DNA from 4 places in the Nonomuraea gerenzanensis genome. Region 3 is predicted to be linked to each of the others. Evidence: riboswitches for the same ligand, from Rfam matches in the RefSeq annotation. Region 3 holds a riboswitch; each other region holds the start of a gene.
The links. Region 3 has a riboswitch for cyclic di-AMP ahead of LCN96_RS30310 (glycoside hydrolase family 25 protein). Riboswitches for the same ligand answer to the same signal wherever they lie in the genome.

Region 1 (4,202 bases), 5.3 Mb from region 3:
TCGTAGCCCTGCTGGCCGTAGCCCGGCTGGGACTGCGGCTGCTGACCGTACTGGGCCTGCTGGCCGTAATCCGGCTGCGACTGCTGCTGCTGACCGTAACCCTGCTGGCCGTACTGCTGCTGCTGGTCGTAGCCCTGCTGGCCGTAGCCCGGCTGGGACTGCGGCTGCTGACCGTACTGGGCCTGCTGGCCGTAATCCGGCTGCGACTGCTGCTGCTGACCGTAACCCTGCTGCTGGCCGTATCCGGGCTGGGACTGCGGCTGCTGGCCGTAGGCGGACTGCTGGCCGGACTGCGGTTGCTGGCCGTAGCCCTGCTGGCCGTACTGCTGCTGCTGGTCGCCGTAGCCCTGCTGCTGGCCGTAGCCCTGCTGGTCGCTGTATTGCTGCTGGCCGTAGCCGGGCTGCGACTGCTGCTGCTGACCGTAGCCCTGCTGCTGGCCGTACTGTCCTTGCTGGCCGTAGCCGGGCTGCGACTGCTGTTGCTGACCGTAACCCTGCTGCTGACCGTACTGCTGCTGCTGGTCGTAGCCCTGCTGGCCGTAGCCTTGCTGCTGCTGGCCGTACTGGGGCTGCTGGCCGTAGCCCTGCTGCTGCCCATGGCCCTGCTGCTGGCCGTATGGGGGCTGCTGGCCGTAGGCGTCGTCCGCCCGGTAGCCGACCACAGTCACGTCCGGGTCGGGCTCGCCAGGGTGGCGGCCCGCGTTGTGCTGCCCGTAAGGGGGATTCTCGCCGGATTCGTCCTGTGGATACGGCGGCTGTCCGGTGCTCACCGTGTCACCTCGCTTCGAGTGCGCATGTGGCACGTGTCAGGACACATGCCTGTGCTGCCCAACGTATCGACATAGGTATCAACAATCACCTTTCCATCTGGTCAAGGTCCGCGTCACCCGATGTCAGATGGAGCAGCATGCGGGTGTTGCCCAGGGTGTTCGGTTTGACGTGTTCCAGGTCGAGGAACTCCGCCACGCCCTCGTCGTACGAGGCCAGGAGTTCGGCGTACACCTCTGGTGAGACCGGTGTGCCCTGAATCGAGCGAAAGCCGTGTCTCGCGAAGAAGTCGACCTCAAAAGTCAGACAGAATACACGTCGCAGACCCAGATCCTTCGCGTGCTGTATCAGCGCCGAGACGATCCGATGGCCGACGCCCATGCCGCGGCACGCCGGATCCACGGCCACGGTGCGGACCTCCGCGAGGTCCTCCCACAACACGTGGAGCGCGCCACAGCCGACAACCTGCCCGCCCCTCTCGGCCACCCAGAACTCCTGCACGTCCTCGTACAGGGTCACCGTGGCCTTCTCCAGAAGCCGCGGGCCCGCGCCCGCATAGGTGTCCACCAGCCGCCTGATCACCCGGACATCGGGCGTGCGGGCACGCCGGACCACGACCGCGCTCTCGGGCTGGGTCTCGGACGTCGCCAGTTCGGCCACCTGCTCCATGGCTCTCCAGAGTACAGATGTCATTACGGCTCAGACCTAACTCCCATGTCTCGCCCCATCCTGTTACATCCGGTGGCCAGCCGAGCACGCTCTCCCCATCTGGCAGAAGCAGCAACGAACGGGACATAAAGCTCGTTCTGCCCGGTCAGGCACGAGATCACCTTGTGACCCTTCGGTTGTGAAACCTCTATGAACTCGGCAGTTCCGGTTGAGCACGAACTCGGAGTGCATTAGTGTCCAGCGACGATGTTCCCCGCGTGTCGCGCGCGCGGGACACGCCCAATCCCCGCGAGGGGAGCCGGGGACCCACCGGCGGCGACCCCCATCGCCCGCCATTCGGGGTGAATCCGAGTTGTTCGGTAGGGCTGCTCCGGCCCGAACCCGTCAGCTAACCCGGTCGGCGTAGAGGAAGGGAGCTTGGTTGGTGAAGCGCACGCGTCACGGCGGAGAGCAGGCGGCGGGCAGGCAGGCCCGCCCTCAGGGGCGTCTCGGGCGATCACGCCGCCTCGGCGGTGTGGTGAGTTTCACAGTGGCCGCGCTCCTGATAGCCATTCCCGTCACCCCGGCGTCCGCGGACCCAGAGCCCTCGCTCCAGGACCTGGCCAAGCAGGTCGAGAAGATGCACACCGAGATCGAGACGCTGACCGAGGAGTACAACGGCCAGCGGGAGAAGCTCAAGACCGCCAAGAAGGCCGCCGACGCCGCACAGAAGACGCTGGCGACCAGTGAGGCCGACCTGGAGGCCAAGCGCGCCAAGGCCGCGCTGCTGGCGCAGAACGCCTACATGACCGGCGGCATGAACCGGATGCTGGCCTTCGCCACCTCCGGCGACCCCGACACCTTCCTCGACCGCGCCGCCACCATGGACGTGCTGGAGCAGCAGCAGGGCGCCGAGGTCAACCAGGTCACGGCGGCCAGGGAGGCCGCCGAGCGGGCCAGGGCCGGCGCCAAGTCACGCATCGACGAGGTGCAGAAGATCGTCGGCGAGCTCGACGGCAAGCGCGACAAGATCACCAAGCTGGTCACCAAGGTCGAGAGCAACCTGTTCAGGCGGGCGCTGGGCGAGGCCGGCCGGCCCGGTACGCGGGCGCAGCGCGTCAACCTGCCCATCGTCGGCAGCGGCAAGGCGGCACAGGCGGCGCGGTGGGCGCTGACGCAGCAGCTCAAGCCGTACGTCTGGGGCGCCGAGGGGCCCAGCTCCTACGACTGCTCCGGCCTCGTCATGGCGGCCTACCAGAAGGTCGGCATCTCACTGCCGCACTACACCGGCAGCCAGTGGACCGCGGGCAGGCACATCTCGCGCGAGGAGCTGCGCCCGGGCGACCTGGTGTTCTTCTACAACGACCTGCACCACGTGGGCATCTACCTCGGCGGCGGGATGATGGTGCACGCGCCGCAGACCGGAGACGTCGTGCGGATCGCCTCGATCGCCAACAGGCCGTTCGCCGGAGCGGTCCGCATCGCCGACTGACCGCCCACCGGAGCGGTCCGCATCGCCGGCTGACCGCCCACCGGCGCCCCTCCCCCTGGGCACCCGCCGCTAGATCAGCTGGCGGCGCGCCGCCCACGCCACGGCCTCGATCGCCGTGGCGACGCCTATGCGGTCACAGATGCCGCGTAATCTCCGGCGCACGGTGCGCCCGCTGATATCCAGCCGTCTGCCCACCCGGTCGACCGTGACCCCCTTGGCCAGCTCCGCCAGTAACGCAAGATCCGCATGGGTCAGCTCAACACCTTCTGTGAGCACATCCATCGGGAGCCCTCCCCCCCAACAGGTGAACTTGGGCCTCGGGACCGGGCCGAAGTCGCTCCTCGCAGACCGTAAACGCATCCTGGAAAGGTCGTCAAGCATGACAATCTCTGCTCTTGACGAGCGCTATTGACATGATCCGATATATGTGACCTACTCGCGATATGTCGGCACCGATCAGCTCGGGATAAACGATCTCATGGAGCCTTCCGGCCCTCCGGATCCAGCGGTTTTGAGCCCGGCTGACGTCCTGGGTTTTGATCCGTTCGATCGGGCATTTCTGCGTGATCCTTACTCCCGTTATCGCGAGCTGAGCACGCGCGGCGCCCTCTTCCGTACGCGCGCGGGCCTGCTCGTCGCCACCACCCACGAGCTCTGCTCGACCCTGCTGCGCGATCCGCGCTTCGGCCGCGGCCCGCGCGGCCAGGACAGCGGAGACCCAGGTCAGCCCACCGCCTCGTTCCTGTGGCTGGACCCGCCCGACCACACGAGGCTGCGCGCCCTGGTGAGCAGGGCGTTCACCCCGCGCATGGTCGAACGGCTGCGCCCGCGCGTGGAGTCGATCGCCGCCTCGCTGATCCGCGCGCTACCCGAGGAGGCCGACCTGGTGTCCGGGCTGGCCTACCCGCTGCCCGTCATGGTGATCAGCGAGATGCTCGGGGTGCCCGCCGAGGACCACGAACGCTTTCGCGGCTGGAGCGAGAAGCTGGCGCGCGGCCTTGACCCGATGCTTACAGCAGACCTCTTATCGGAAACCGGGCGGGCCAGAAAGGAGTTCGGCGACTACTTCCGTGAGCTGGCCGCGCTCAGGCGGGAGCGGCCCGGCGACGACCTGCTGAGCGCCCTGACCCGCGTCCAGGAGCTCACCGAGGCCGAGCTGCTGGCCACCTGCGTGCTGCTGCTCGTGGCCGGCCACGAGACGACCGTGAACCTCATCGCCAACGGCGTGCCGGCCCTGCTGCGGCACGGGCTGCTGCCGGAGGCGGCACGACGGCCCAAGCACGTGGTGGAGGAG
Region 2 (4,202 bases), 3.6 Mb from region 3:
GCGGGGCAGCGCTCCACGGTCTCCATCGCCGCCCGCGCGATCGACTCCACCGGCTGCCCGGTGGCCTCGAAGATGTGCTGGACGGGCAGCGTGAGCTGCCGCTCGCGGCCCGTTTCCGGGTCGCGGGCCCGCACCATGACCTCGCCGTCGTGCGCGTGCCGCTTGGCCGCCTCGGCCTCGCGGTCGTCGAGCTGCAGCCCGTGCTCCCGCTCCACGAAGCGCACGATCGCCCGGTTCACGGCCTGCCCGCCGTACGGCACCGAGCCGGTCGCCACCACGGACTCGCCCGACAGCACGGCGATCCGCGCGGCGTCGCGGCCGATGTCGATCACCATGTGGCCGGTGTGCCCGCCGCGCGACATGCCCGCGCCGAGCGCGGCCGCCAGCGCGTGCGGGACCAGGTGCACGATCCTGGCGTCCGCCTCGTACGCGATGTCCTGCAGCGCCTCGCGGTCGATCGCCGTGGAGTCGGGCGGCAGCGCCATGACCAGGCGCGGCCTGGCGTACGGGTGCCAGTGCACCTTGCGCAGGAAGTGCCGGATCATGCGCCGGGCCAGCTCGGCGTCGGCCGGCAGCCCGCCGCTGACCGGCCAGTGCGTGCGCCCGCCGGTCTCGTCGGCGGCCTCCGCGCCGTATCCGACGATCTTGCCCGTGCGGTCGTCGCACATGACGACGGAGGGCTCGTCGAGCACGATTCCCTTGCGTTTGACGTAGATCCGCGTGCTCGCCGCCCCAAGATCCATCGCCAGGTCACGACCGAGGAGTCTCATCGTGGGATCCATATCCGCACCTGTCCCAACCCAACACCACGAACGGAGCGGATCCCCTTTACCCGGTGTGTACGGGGACCGTGATCGACGTCGCCCGCCCGGTCCCGGCCCGGGCTTCCGGTTGCGGGCCTTCACTTGCGCGCAGGCCCGGTTTCGCGTCATAAGCGGTCCCGTGCGAAGCTGTGAACTGTCCCCAACACCATGGAGGTCCTCATGGCGGATACACCGGAGCCGGAAGTCAGCGAAACTCCCGAGGACGAGCTGAAGCGCAAGTTCCGCGAGGCACTGGAGCGCAAGCGCAACCAGCACGCGGGATCGGGCGCCGGTGGCAGGGGCGGCGACCCATCGAAGATCCACGGGGCGCACGGTCCGGCTGCGAGTAAAAGATCGTTCAGGCGCAAGAGCGGCGGCTGAGGCTGACATTCTGGCGGGGGTACGGCATGCCGTGCCCCCTTTTTTCTTCCCGAACGCAGGTAGATCTTTATGGTGATTCATGGCGAATCGTTTGCAGATGTCCGATTCCGTGGCTAAGGTAATCGCCATTACCAGCCGGTGACCTAGTCCTTACCCCAGAGGGACGACCGGTTGGCGCCGAATCCCGAACCCTCGGGAACCGGGGAACCACCTTTGTTGGGGTGAATCCGGCGCTGTGCCGGTAGGGCATCTCCACGCCCGAACCCGTCAGCTAACCCGGTAGGCGTGATGGAGAGGACAAGCTACCCCATGCACCAGCGCGTCGTACCCCCGGACCGCTACCTGCCGGCCGCCTGCTGAGCGGCCCCCTTCCCCGAAGACTCGTATCTTGCGCTTCGCGTAGCGATATCGCGGAGTTCTGCTCCGCCGCGCCCTTTTTTCCGTGAGTGCAACCTCCCTGTCCCCCAGTGAAGGGTTTTGCTGCTTCATGTCTGCCCGTTTTGGCCTGCGTTCCCTCGCCGTGCTCACCGCCTCCACCGTCGGAGCGCTGACCATCGCCGGCACGGCCGCCCATGCCGACTCCGACACCGACACCGGCCAGAAGATTTTGCTCAAGGGCTCGACCACGGCTTCGTACTTCTGGGACGACGCCTCCGGCCGCGCCGGTGACACGGGCCTGCCGGCCAGCGGCAAGCCGATGCAGAAGGGGCTGGCGGCGAGCCCGAGCTGGCCGCTGCTGACCGAGGGTTACGTGGTGTACAAGGGCAAGAAGATGCCCTTCTTCGTGGGTGACCGCGGGCCGGGCGCGCCCTCCAACCGCGGCATCATGCTGGACCTCGACGCCAAGACGTTCGCCGAGCTGACCGGCGGCGAGTTCAACCCCAGCACGCTGGGCGTGGACGGCGTCGGCGGCCAGGGGCACATCGAGGTCGACTACGTCATCACCAAGTGGGGTGCCGGGGTGGGCAAGAAGAACCACCCCGTGCCGTTCTCCACCGGCGCCTGGTCCCGGCGCGACCCGAACCCCGCGACCCCGCCGCAGTCTGAGGAGGAGTCCGCCGCCGCGAACGACCAGCTCCTCGACGCCCCCGTGGGCGAGGCGAAGGAGTCGGGCGTGGTCGGCGGCGCGCTGACGGCGGGCGTCCTGTCGATGGCGGGCGGCGGCGTGGTGCTCGGCGGCGAGCGCCTGCGCGCCCTCCTCGTGCGCTGACCCCGGCGCTTCTCAAGCGCCGGCGCTTTACGAGGAGCCGACCAGAATGTCATTCTGGTCGGCGTGACCACCCGCGCAGCCGCGAACGGCATCGAAATCGCCTACGAGAGCTTCGGCTCACCCACGGGCCGTCCCCTGCTCCTCATCATGGGACTCGGCGCCCAGCTCATCCAGTGGGACGAGGGGCTCTGCGAGCTCCTCGCCGAGCAGGGACACCACGTCGTACGGTTCGACAACCGCGACGCGGGCCTGTCCACCCACTTCCACGACCACGGCGTGCCCGCGACGGGCGCGGCACCGCCGTACCTGCTGGACGACCTGGCCGACGACACCGCGGCCCTCATGGACGTGCTCGGCTGGACGGCGGCGCACATCGTGGGCGCCTCCATGGGCGGGATGATCGCCCAGACGCTGGCCATCCGGCACCCCGAGCGGGTGCTGACCCTGACCTCGATCATGTCCACGCCCGGCCCGTCGGTGGCCCCGCCCACGGAGGCCGCCGCGGCGATCCTGATGGGCAGGCCGGCCCAGGGCCGCGAGGCGGTGCTGGAGCAGGCGGTACGGACCTGGTCCACGATCGGGTCGCCGGGCTACGAGCTGGACCAGGAACGGATCAGGGCGATGGCCGGGCTGGCCTACGACCGCTGCTTCGACCCGGCGGGCACGGCCAGGCAGCTCGCCGCGATCATGGCGTCGGGCGACCGTACGGAGCTGCTCGCCCAGGTCGCGGTGCCCACGCTGGTGCTGCACGGGGAGGCGGATCCGCTCGTCCCGGTGGTGGGCGGCCGGGCCACGGCCGCGGCGATCCCGGGGGCGCGGCTGGTGACGTATCCGGGGATGGGGCACGACCTGCCGCGCGAGCTGTGGCCGAGCTTCGTCGCCGAGATCACCAAGCTGACCTCGGCCTGACGGCGACGAGGCCGACGCCGCCGGTGGCCCGGCCCCCCAAGGGCGGGCCACCGGAACGGGCGTCAGACCTCCAGCTTCTCCTCGATGCCTCGGAGCTGATGGCGGGCCAGGGCCAGGTTGCCGCGGTTGCGGTCGAGCGCCAGGTACAGGAACAGCCCCTTGCCGCTGCGCCCGGTGATCGGCCGGATGATGTGGTACTGGCCGCTGAGCGTGATGAGGATGTCCTCGATGGCGTCCTTGAGCCCCAGCGAGTCCATCGTGCGCAGCTTGGCCTTGACCACCTCCGTGTTGCCGGCCGCGGCGACCTGGAGGTCCAGGTCCTTGGAGCCGCCGAGCGCGCCGAGCGCCATGCCGCTGCCGTGGTCGACGATGGCGGCCCCGATGGAGCCGTCGATGGTCATCATCTCCTTGAGCGACACGTCCATGCCGGCCATGTTCTCTCCTCTCATCGTTGACGAGCTGCGACGGCGGCCACGCTGGCAGCCGTCTTCCTGCCCTCCAGCCGCAGCAGCCCGACGTTCGCGCCGGGCCCGGCCAGGACTGTGAGGACGATGGTGGGGCCGGCGGCGTAGAACGCCGTGAACCCGGCCGTGCCGGAGATGAGCGTCTCCTCCAGTGCCCCCTGGCCGGAGATGACGAGCATGCGCCGGCTCATCGCGAGCAGCGCCGCCGACAGCGCCGCCGCCTGCTCGCCGGCCTTCCCGGGCAGGTCGCAGGCCAGTTGCAGGCCGTCGACGGTGCACGCGACGCTCCCCTGGACGTCCGGGGTGCGCTCGCGCAGGAGCGCCATCTCCTCCAGAACCTCTTGTCCCAGCTCCACGGGTGGCCTCCTCCTGAGTGAGGGGAACCTCACGACAGCTCCTCGAGCGCCTTCTTCAGCCGCATCAGCAGCGCCAGAT
Region 3 (4,202 bases):
ACCCGGAGAAGTTACCACCGATCTGTCCGGTGGGAGCGGCAGTGCCACCCTCGCGCCAGCGCTGACGACCGGCTGCATGACGGCGGTGCCCGGTAGTCAGAACGAGACCGGCCTGCGGCTCGGCCTCACGCCCGCGGGCGCGGCACCTCTGGGACATGGGGAGCGGGCCGGGCATCCCCGACCCCCGCCTTGGGGGTGGTGAGCCGGCGCAGGCCGAGCAGGGCGTACCCCAGCACCACGAAGGCGGCCAGCACGCCGGCGGCCACCGACGCCACCGTCGGCCAGCCCAGCCGTTCCACGTTCAGGAACGGGTAGACGTAGCGGCGCGGCAGGTTGGGGGCGGCGAGCAGCACGAACGCGCCGTACAGCAGCGGATACCCCAGCCAGGCGAACGGCGCCGCCCACCGCGCCCGGCTTCCCCGGTCGAACGCGATCCAGTCGGTCACCGCCATGAGCGGCGTCACGTAGTGCAGCAGGAAGTTGCCCCATCCGCGCGCGCCGCCCCCGTCCAGCAGCGCCAGCGGGTTCTCCAGATCGCGCGAGACGTAGTTGACCAGGCAGGTGACCAGCAGGTACAGCGTCACCGCGCCCTTGACTGCGGCGGAGGCGGGCCTCCTGCGGCCCGCGGCCACCCGCCAGCCGTAGTAGAGCGCCAGCATGACGTTGCTCTGGACCGTGAAGTAGGCCCATGGGCGGCCGATCGACGACGTCAGGCACACCAGGCCCGTCACGGTTGCCGCGACCAGCAGGAGCCGCCACGCCGTCAGCCGTCCCTCACGCATGTCCGCCACAAGATCACGTTAGCGCCGGAAGCGCCCACCAGGCGGCGATTCTCCGCAGATCCGGGCTTCGAGGGCGGGCGACGCGGTAGGGCTTCAGGGGCGGGCGACGCGGTAGCGCAAATGAGTCACGAGCGCGTCGCCTGTGCCCGGCTCCCCGACCGGGACCAGCTCGGCCCGTTCGCCGCCGAACAGCGGCGTGCCCCCGCCGAGCAGCACCGGAACCAGGTGCAGCCACACCTCGTCGAGCAACCCCGCCGCGAGCAACTGCCGGGCGACGCCCGCACCCAGCACCAGGACGTCCTTGCCCCCGGCCGCGTCCCCGGCACGCCGGACCGCCGCCTCCAGCCCGTCGAACGCGAACGTCCCGCCGTTGTCCCCGAGAAGGTCCTGCCTGGTCCGGTGGGTGACCACGAAGCTCGGCACGCCGGCCCACGGAGTGCCGCCCCACGGACGCAGACCCAGGTCGAACGTGCGCCGCCCGATGACCGTGGCCCCCACCGCCTCGTCCACCTGGCGGCGGACCACCTCGTCGATCCCGCCGCCGCCCATCCACTCGTGCAGCCGTTCGCCGCCGTCGCCCATGGGCTCGTCCTCCCGGACGTCCGGCCCGGTCGTGAAACCGTCCAGGGACACCGACACGTCCAGCACCACCTTGCTCATCGTGAGCCCTCCTCCGTCTCGATCGGTGCTCTCAGGAGGAGGTCGGAGCCGGGCGCGCCGTCTCGACATCACCGGCGGCACTTCTCGGCGCGGCCACGCAGGCCGCGCCTCAGGCGGTGCGCCTGCCCAGGTCGCGCAGCTCGTCGGGGCTCAGAGAGGAGACGTTCTGGTCGATCGGGGAGTCGGTGTACTGGTGGATCGTCCAGGACTTCCAGTCGGCGGGCGGGGTGATCATGCCCTTGGCCTTACCGTAGTGCGCCACCCAGAGCGGGTAGTCGGCCAGGCCCTTGCCGTAGGTGTCGGCGAAGTTCCAGCCGCTGTAGAACATCGGGGTGACCCCGGTCCTGGCCTTGACGTGGGCCAGCCACGCCTTGGCCCAGGCGTTCACCTGCTCGACGGACCGGTCGTCGGCCGTCTCCAGGTCCAGGACCAGCAGATCGCCGGGCTCGGCGGGCTGCGCGTTCACCACGGACAGGAAGTGGTCGGCCTCGGCGATGGGGTCGTTGCCGGGGTGGCCGTAGTGGTAGGCGCCGCGCACGATGCCCTTGGCGCCCAGCTCCCGCCAGTTCCTGGCGAACGAGGCGTCGCGGAACTCGGTGCCCTCCGTGGCCTTGACGATGCCGAACTGGGCCGAGCTGGCGTTCCAGTCGTAGAGCGGCTCGTAGTTGGAGATGTCCAGGCCGTAGGAGAGCGAGCGGGCCCCCTGCTGGGATCCCTGCGGGGTCTCGTGCTGGGTGACGTGGCCGGCGGACGAGGCCAGCGCCGTGCCGGCCACGCCGGTCAGGGCGGTGGCGCCCGCCAGGATCGCGCCGCCGACGGCCAGCGCGCAGCGCTCGGTGAGCTGGTTCTTCAGGGTGGTGGCAAGCCGGGGCTTGGGCATGAGGGGATGACTCCTTGCTTCCATGCCGCCTACCGGGTTAGCTGACGGGTTCGGGCCTGGAAGTGCCCTACGGGCGCGGCGTGCGCCCGATTCACCCCGGAAAGATTGGGTCCCCGGTTCCGCGGGTCATGCGGATTCGGCGGCCGGGCGTCGTTCTCGCGGTCAGAGCCGGCGGGAACGGCGCTCGGTCCGGTCGACAGTGCAGGCGACGACCTGACACGAACGCGTCAGTACGTGCGTTGCCTGCCTATCGAAGGTACATATCACCCCAAAAGCGGTGCAAATATGGCAAAGAAGGTCCCCTGGGGGTGGGGGCCTTCATCGCCGTCCCAGTCGGCGATCCGCGGCTGGGTAAAACTTTCCGCCGTCCCCGGGGTCAGCGCTCCGCGGTGACGCGGCGGCGGCTCAGGACCAGGCCGAGGGCGATCATGACGATGCCCAGCCCCAGGTGCAGCCAGTTGTCGGCAGTGTTCAGCGGGACGAAGTTGGCCGGCGTGTCATGCCCGACCAGCAGGCCGTAGATCCACAGCAGCAGGTAGATCACGCCTCCGCCGATGAGGAAGTTGCGCGCGCCGCTCCAGGTCCGGGCGAGCAGGACGCCGACGATGCCGAACAACAGGTGGACGATGTTGTGCAGGATCGATACCTGGAAGACGCCGAGCAGGTGCGCGCCGGACTCGTGGCCGGCGAACTGCAGCTCGTCGTAGTCAGTGGTGATGCCGGGGATGAAGCCCAGCACCCCGACCAGCAGGAATGCCGCACCGACGATGAGGGCGGCGAGCTGCAGGGGTGTGCGGGCGGTGGGGGTGTGCGGGGTGTCCATCGTGGACCTCCCTTGCTAGGTGGACCCCCCTTCTACCCTCAGATGCCAAGTCAGTCGGCACTTGTGAGTAACGGCTGTCTGCGGCATCGCCTGCGACAGCGGCCACTTGGCGATCGCGAGCCGCTCCGCTGCGTCGTTCACGACAGCGGCCGCTCTCCTGCCCTCGCACGTGCTCACCGACGACCCGCCCCGGGCCGCCGTCCTCACCCCAGGCCGGCGGCGGATGCAGTCAGTGCGAGTCCCAGGGCGCCCCCACGGTGTAGAGCAACGTGGCGAGCGCGAACAACGCGCACACCGCCTGGGCGATCCTGGGCGAGTTCTTGACGCGCTTCATGACGAACGACCTTTCGTGTCGGGATGCCGCCGCATCGCGGCGGCGATGAGCAGAGCGGTGCCGACCGAGAGGACGACATCGCCCAAGCTGACGATCTTCCGCAGGCCGGGGATCGGAATGATGTCGGCCAGGAAGAGCAGCTGCGTGCCGGACGAGGCCGGCTCGTTCTTGGCCGTGGCACTGCCGGGCGGCAGCCCGATGACCTCCGCCGCCCAAGCCGAGTACGGCATGGCCCCGTTCAGCGCGATGGCCAGCCCGTTCATCGCGGCCCCGGCCAGGACGAGCACGGCGGCCCGGCGCATCCGCGGCGAGAAGCGCGGGAAGTTGACCGCCAGCCACACCAGGACGATGGCGAAGGTCAGGACGAGGAGCGGCGCGGCGTCCACCACGTAGGCGTGCACGGCCTGGACCGCGACCGCCAGCCACAGCAGCCAGTACGCCCGAAAACCGCCCGCGATGCCCACCAGGCAACCGCCCCGCAGGCGGCCGACGGCGACTCCGGCGACGACCGGCACCGCCGCGAGCACGAGAAACCCAGGCACCCCAGCCCCTTCCGTCACCACCTGCTGCCTGCGCCGGAGTCAACCAGCCGGGTGTGTCACGACGGCTTCAGATCTGCTTCAGCCCACGGAGGAATGCCAAGGCGCCAGAACCGGCCCTTCGACGTCCGGAACCATCGGTCTCGTCGGGCGAGATGGCCACTCATGGACGAGGACCGCGACC
Region 4 (4,202 bases), 2.9 Mb from region 3:
AGCCGGTGAGCACGCTCACGTCCCTGGCCGAGGACCTGGCCAGCCGCGGCTACGTCGTGGCCGGCGTCGACCACCCCTACGAGAGCTACGCCACCACCCTGGCCGACGGGACGGTCGCGGAGTGCCTGGCGTGCGACAGCGACGCCGACCCCGGCTTCGGCACGGGCGTGGTCCTGGGCCGGGCGGCGGACGTGTCGTTCGTGCTGGACCGGCTGCCGTCGGAGTGGGACGGCGCCGGGGTGCTCGACCGCTCCAGGACCGCCATGGTCGGCCAGTCGATCGGCGGGGCCGGCGCCGTCGCGTCCATGCTGCGGGACCCGCGCATCCGCGCGGGGATCGACATGGACGGCACCACCTACGCCCGCATCCCGAAGAGCGGGTTCTCCCGGCCGTTCCTGTTCCTGGGCACGCCGCAGCACGTGCCCGGCGGCCGGGACCCGTCCTGGGAGCGTGACTGGAAGCTGCTGAGCGGGTGGAAGCGGTGGATCGTGCTGACGGGGGCGGAGCACCAGTCGTTCACCGACGGGCCGCTGCTGCAGGGCTCGCTCGGGGTCACGCCCGCCTACGGCACCCTGCCCGCGCAGCGCGCCGCCGAGCTGACCCGCACGTACGTGGCCGCCTTCCTCGACCGGCACCTGAAGGGGCAGCGGCAGCCGATCCTGGACGAGCCGTCGTCGCGTCACCCGGAGGCCAGGTTCTGTCCCTCGGCGTGCGGGGCGTCCTAGTTCATCGAGATGTGCACGTGGTCGAAGTGGTTCTCGGTGACGCTGCCGCGGTCCGACATCGCCCGCCACCCGGAGCCCTGGTTGATGCGCTGCTTCCAGATCACGTACTTCACGCCGAGCTTGTCCTTGTTGGCGATCGCCCAGGCCGCGATCCGGTCGCCGAGCGCGCTGTTGGCGGCCGAGGGCATCGAGCCGCCCGTGCTCATCATGAAGTCGCAGGCCCGGCCGAGCGGATGCTCGCCGCTGGAGCCCGAGCGGAAGCAGCCGACCGTGAACGGCAGCGAGAAGTTCTTCTCCACCTGGGCCTTCATCAGCCGGGTCCGGGCGGTGATGTTGTCGGAGCCGGTGGGCAGCTCGGGGGCCCAGGTGCCGTTGGCGTTGCGGCCCGTCCCGAACGGGACGAGGTCTTGGAGCTTGTCCTTGATGTCGTCGATGACGTCCTCGGCCTCGTCGCGCTGCTCGTCCACCTTGGCGGCGTCCGACTTGATCCGCTCGGTCAGCGCGGCGGCCTCCTCGCTGGCCTTCTTCTTGTCGTCGCGGGCCTTGGCCACGGTCGCGACGAGTGCTTGCTGCTCGGCGGTGAGCTGTTCGAGCAGGGCCGCGGTGCCGGCGTCCGTCGGGAGCATGAAGCCCGGCAGCGCGGAGGGGTCGCCGTTCTGGTAACGCAGGCGGGCGATGTCGGCGACTCGCTGCTCGGCGGCGGCCAGCGTCTGCTCCGCCGCTGCCGCCCTGGCCGCGGCGGCCTTGGCGGCGTCCTGGGCCTTGGCCAGCTCGACGCGCTTGAGGTTGTACTGCTCGATGAGCTTGTCGACCTTGCTGTTGAGCTGCTTGAGCTGGGCGCGGAGCTCGGACTCCGTCGGCTTGGGCGCTGCTGCGGCGGTGGCGGCGGCGGTGGCGGATGCCGCCGACAGGGCGGCGGCGGTGGCGGATGTCGCCGGCATGGCGGTGGCGGGGGACGCCGACAGGGTGACGGCGGTGGCGGTGATGAGGCCGATGGCAAGAATCGCGGGGGACGAAGCCGCCACGTAGATGTTCCTCTCCCTCTGCCGGCCGGGTTAGCTGACGGGTTCGGGCATGGGAGGTGCGATTCCCTACCGCCGTAGCGGATTCACCCCAGGTGCGGTTTGGGTCCCCGGCTCCCGGGCGAGGCGCCCGGGATTAGGCGTACTACGACCGTTACGGCCGATGCATATGGGGATATTAGTGGTAGATCACGGGTCATGCGACCTTAAGTAGAAATCTATTAGTGATCAATCTGTGATCGAATCAGCCGGGCCGCCTCTTCCGGCAGAACGTCGTTCACGAAGGCGCCCATCGCGGACTCCGAGCCGGCCAGGAACTTGAGCTTGTTCGCCGCCCGCCTGATGCTGAACAGCTCCAGGTGCAGGTATCCCAGCTCCCTGCCCGCCCGCACCGGCGCCTGGTGCCAGGCGGAGATGTACGGCATCACCATGTCGAACAATCCGTCGAACGCGCGCAGCACGGAGGTGTAGAGGGGTGCGAACGCCGCCCGCTCCTCCTCCGTCAGCGCCGCAAGGTCGGGCACCTGCCGGTGCGGATACACGTGCACCTCGAACGGCCAGCGCGCGGCGGCCGGCACGAACGCGGTCCACAGCTCGTTGCTCGCCACCACCCGCGTGCCCGCCTCCCGCTCGGCGGCCAGCACGTCGGCGAACAGGTTGCCCTTGGTGTAGCGGCCGGCGGCGGCGAGCTGCAGCTTGGTCCTGGGGGTGACGTAGGGGTAGGCGTAGATCTGGCCGTGCGGATGGGCCAGCGTGATGCCGATCTCGGCGCCCCGGTTCTCGAAGCAGAACACCTGCTCCACGCCCTCGATCTGGGACAGCTCGGCCGTACGGTCGGCCCACGCCTCCATGACCAGCTCCACCTGGGAGTCGGGGAGCTTGGAGAAGGAGGAGTCGTGATCGGAGGTGAAGCACACCACCTCGCACCGCCCCACGCCAGGACGGACCTCGCTCAGCCCGCCCGGCTCCTCATAAGTCCCGAAATTTGTGGAGAAGGAGGGAAAACGGTTCTCGAACACGACCACGTCGTAGTCGTGGGCGGGGATCTCCGTCGACCGGGTGTCGGACGAGGGGCACAGCGGGCACTCGGCCGTGCCGCCGGTCGGCAGGAACGTGCGCGTCTGCCGGTGCCCGGCGATCGCGATCCACTCCTCCGTCAGCGGGTCGTACCGCATCTCCGACGCCACCGGCCGGGGGCCGAGCGTCCGCCGGTCGATCGCGCTCCTGTCGGCGTCGTCACGCCGGTCGAAGTAGATCAGCTCCCGGCCGTCGGCCAGATGGGTGATGGTGCGCTTCAAGGGGTGCCCTCCGCGATGATCAGTTCTCCGGCCCGTTCGGCCAGCTCGGTGCGTGCGTCCTCCGGCAACCCCGCGTCGCTGATGACCACGTCGGCCTCGCTCAGCTCGGCGATGGTGCTGATGCCGACCGTGTTCCACTTCGTGTGGTCGGCGGGGACGACCAGCCGGGTCGCGGCCGTCACCAGCTCCCTGTCGGTCTCGGACTCCAGCAGGTTCGGAGTGGTGAACCCGGCGCGCACGCTCATCCCGTGCACGCCCAGGAAGAGCGTGTCCACGTGCAGGCGGCGGATCGCGGCCACGGCGACGGGGCCCACCAGGGCGTCGGACGGCGTGCGTACGCCCCCGGTCAGCACGACCGTGCGGTCGGCGCGCGGGTTGCGGTGGAAGACGTCGGCGACCGGGATCGAGTTGGTGATCACGGTCAGCTCGGGCACGCCGATCAGGTGGTGCGCCAGCGCCCACGTGGTGGTGCCCGCCGACAGCGCCACGGCCGTGCCGGGACGGACCAGCGTGGCGGCGTGCCGCGCGATCGCCTCTTTCTCCTGCTGCTGCCGGGCGGACTTGGCGGTGAACCCGGGCTCCTCGGTCGAGCCGGGGCCGAGCGCGGTCGCGCCGCCGTGCACCTTCTCCAGCAGCCCGCGTTCGGCCAGCACCTCGAGGTCGCGACGGATGGTCATGTCGGAGACGCCGAGCTCGCGGACGAGGTCGGCCACCCGGACGCCGCCGTTGCTGCGCACGCGTTCGAGAATCGCCTGCTGACGCTGCTGTGCGAGCACGCCCCGCTCCTTCCAACAGATTCCACCAAATTATGACACGGAATTGTTGGGGAATGTTAGTTAGCGCTGGAACGCTTGCGCTGGTCAGCGCGACGGGGGACGGTGGGGGCTCACCGATCACCGGAGATTCACCGGAGGCGAGCTTATGGCCAGGCGCGCACGCAAGGGCAGGGCACGCAAGAAGAAGAAGGCGAACCACGGCAAGCGGCCCACGGCCCGATGACGGGCGGCCGCCCTTGCGGGAGAGGGCGGCCATCCACCTTCAGCGGGTCACTCGCGCTCGGCCGATCGCCCCTTGTTCAGCCTGGCAGCTCGGTCAGGGCCTGGTCGATGCGCTCCTGGGGCAGCGTGTAGTCCTCCAGCTCGCCCGCCAGATACCGA

Region 1: another riboswitch for cyclic di-AMP. It lies ahead of LCN96_RS54965 (C40 family peptidase); the one in region 3 lies ahead of LCN96_RS30310 (glycoside hydrolase family 25 protein).
Region 2: another riboswitch for cyclic di-AMP. It lies ahead of LCN96_RS57265 (hypothetical protein); the one in region 3 lies ahead of LCN96_RS30310 (glycoside hydrolase family 25 protein).
Region 4: another riboswitch for cyclic di-AMP. It lies ahead of LCN96_RS43765 (coiled-coil domain-containing protein); the one in region 3 lies ahead of LCN96_RS30310 (glycoside hydrolase family 25 protein).

The regions. Positions count from the first base shown of each region.
Region 1 covers NZ_CP084058.1:11,784,153-11,788,354, forward strand. The annotation lists gene LCN96_RS54955 (RDD family protein) at 1-770, opposite strand, end outside; gene LCN96_RS54960 (amino-acid N-acetyltransferase) at 856-1,437, opposite strand; cyclic di-AMP (ydaO/yuaA leader) riboswitch at 1,704-1,855, shown strand; gene LCN96_RS54965 (C40 family peptidase) at 1,955-2,908, shown strand; gene LCN96_RS54970 (LuxR C-terminal-related transcriptional regulator) at 2,978-3,190, opposite strand; gene LCN96_RS54975 (cytochrome P450) at 3,420-4,202, shown strand, end outside.
Region 2 covers NZ_CP084058.1:10,074,700-10,078,901, reverse strand. The annotation lists gene LCN96_RS46855 (rod shape-determining protein) at 1-770, opposite strand, end outside; gene LCN96_RS46850 (DUF5302 domain-containing protein) at 984-1,184, shown strand; cyclic di-AMP (ydaO/yuaA leader) riboswitch at 1,350-1,485, shown strand; gene LCN96_RS57265 (hypothetical protein) at 1,672-2,394, shown strand; gene LCN96_RS46840 (alpha/beta fold hydrolase) at 2,458-3,303, shown strand; gene LCN96_RS46835 (hypothetical protein) at 3,366-3,737, opposite strand; gene LCN96_RS46830 (roadblock/LC7 domain-containing protein) at 3,749-4,123, opposite strand; gene LCN96_RS46825 (hypothetical protein) at 4,153-4,202, opposite strand, start outside.
Region 3 covers NZ_CP084058.1:6,477,560-6,481,761, reverse strand. The annotation lists gene LCN96_RS30320 (Pr6Pr family membrane protein) at 126-782, opposite strand; gene LCN96_RS30315 (dihydrofolate reductase family protein) at 876-1,442, opposite strand; gene LCN96_RS30310 (glycoside hydrolase family 25 protein) at 1,552-2,322, opposite strand; cyclic di-AMP (ydaO/yuaA leader) riboswitch at 2,334-2,474, opposite strand; gene LCN96_RS30305 (DUF4383 domain-containing protein) at 2,699-3,145, opposite strand; gene LCN96_RS30300 (DUF5317 family protein) at 3,476-4,021, opposite strand.
Region 4 covers NZ_CP084058.1:9,416,759-9,420,960, reverse strand. The annotation lists gene LCN96_RS43770 (alpha/beta hydrolase family protein) at 1-725, shown strand, start outside; gene LCN96_RS43765 (coiled-coil domain-containing protein) at 722-1,750, opposite strand; cyclic di-AMP (ydaO/yuaA leader) riboswitch at 1,756-1,900, opposite strand; gene galT (galactose-1-phosphate uridylyltransferase) at 1,969-3,045, opposite strand; gene LCN96_RS43755 (DeoR/GlpR family DNA-binding transcription regulator) at 3,042-3,821, opposite strand; gene LCN96_RS57550 (50S ribosomal protein bL37) at 3,967-4,044, shown strand; gene LCN96_RS43750 (TrpB-like pyridoxal phosphate-dependent enzyme) at 4,121-4,202, opposite strand, start outside.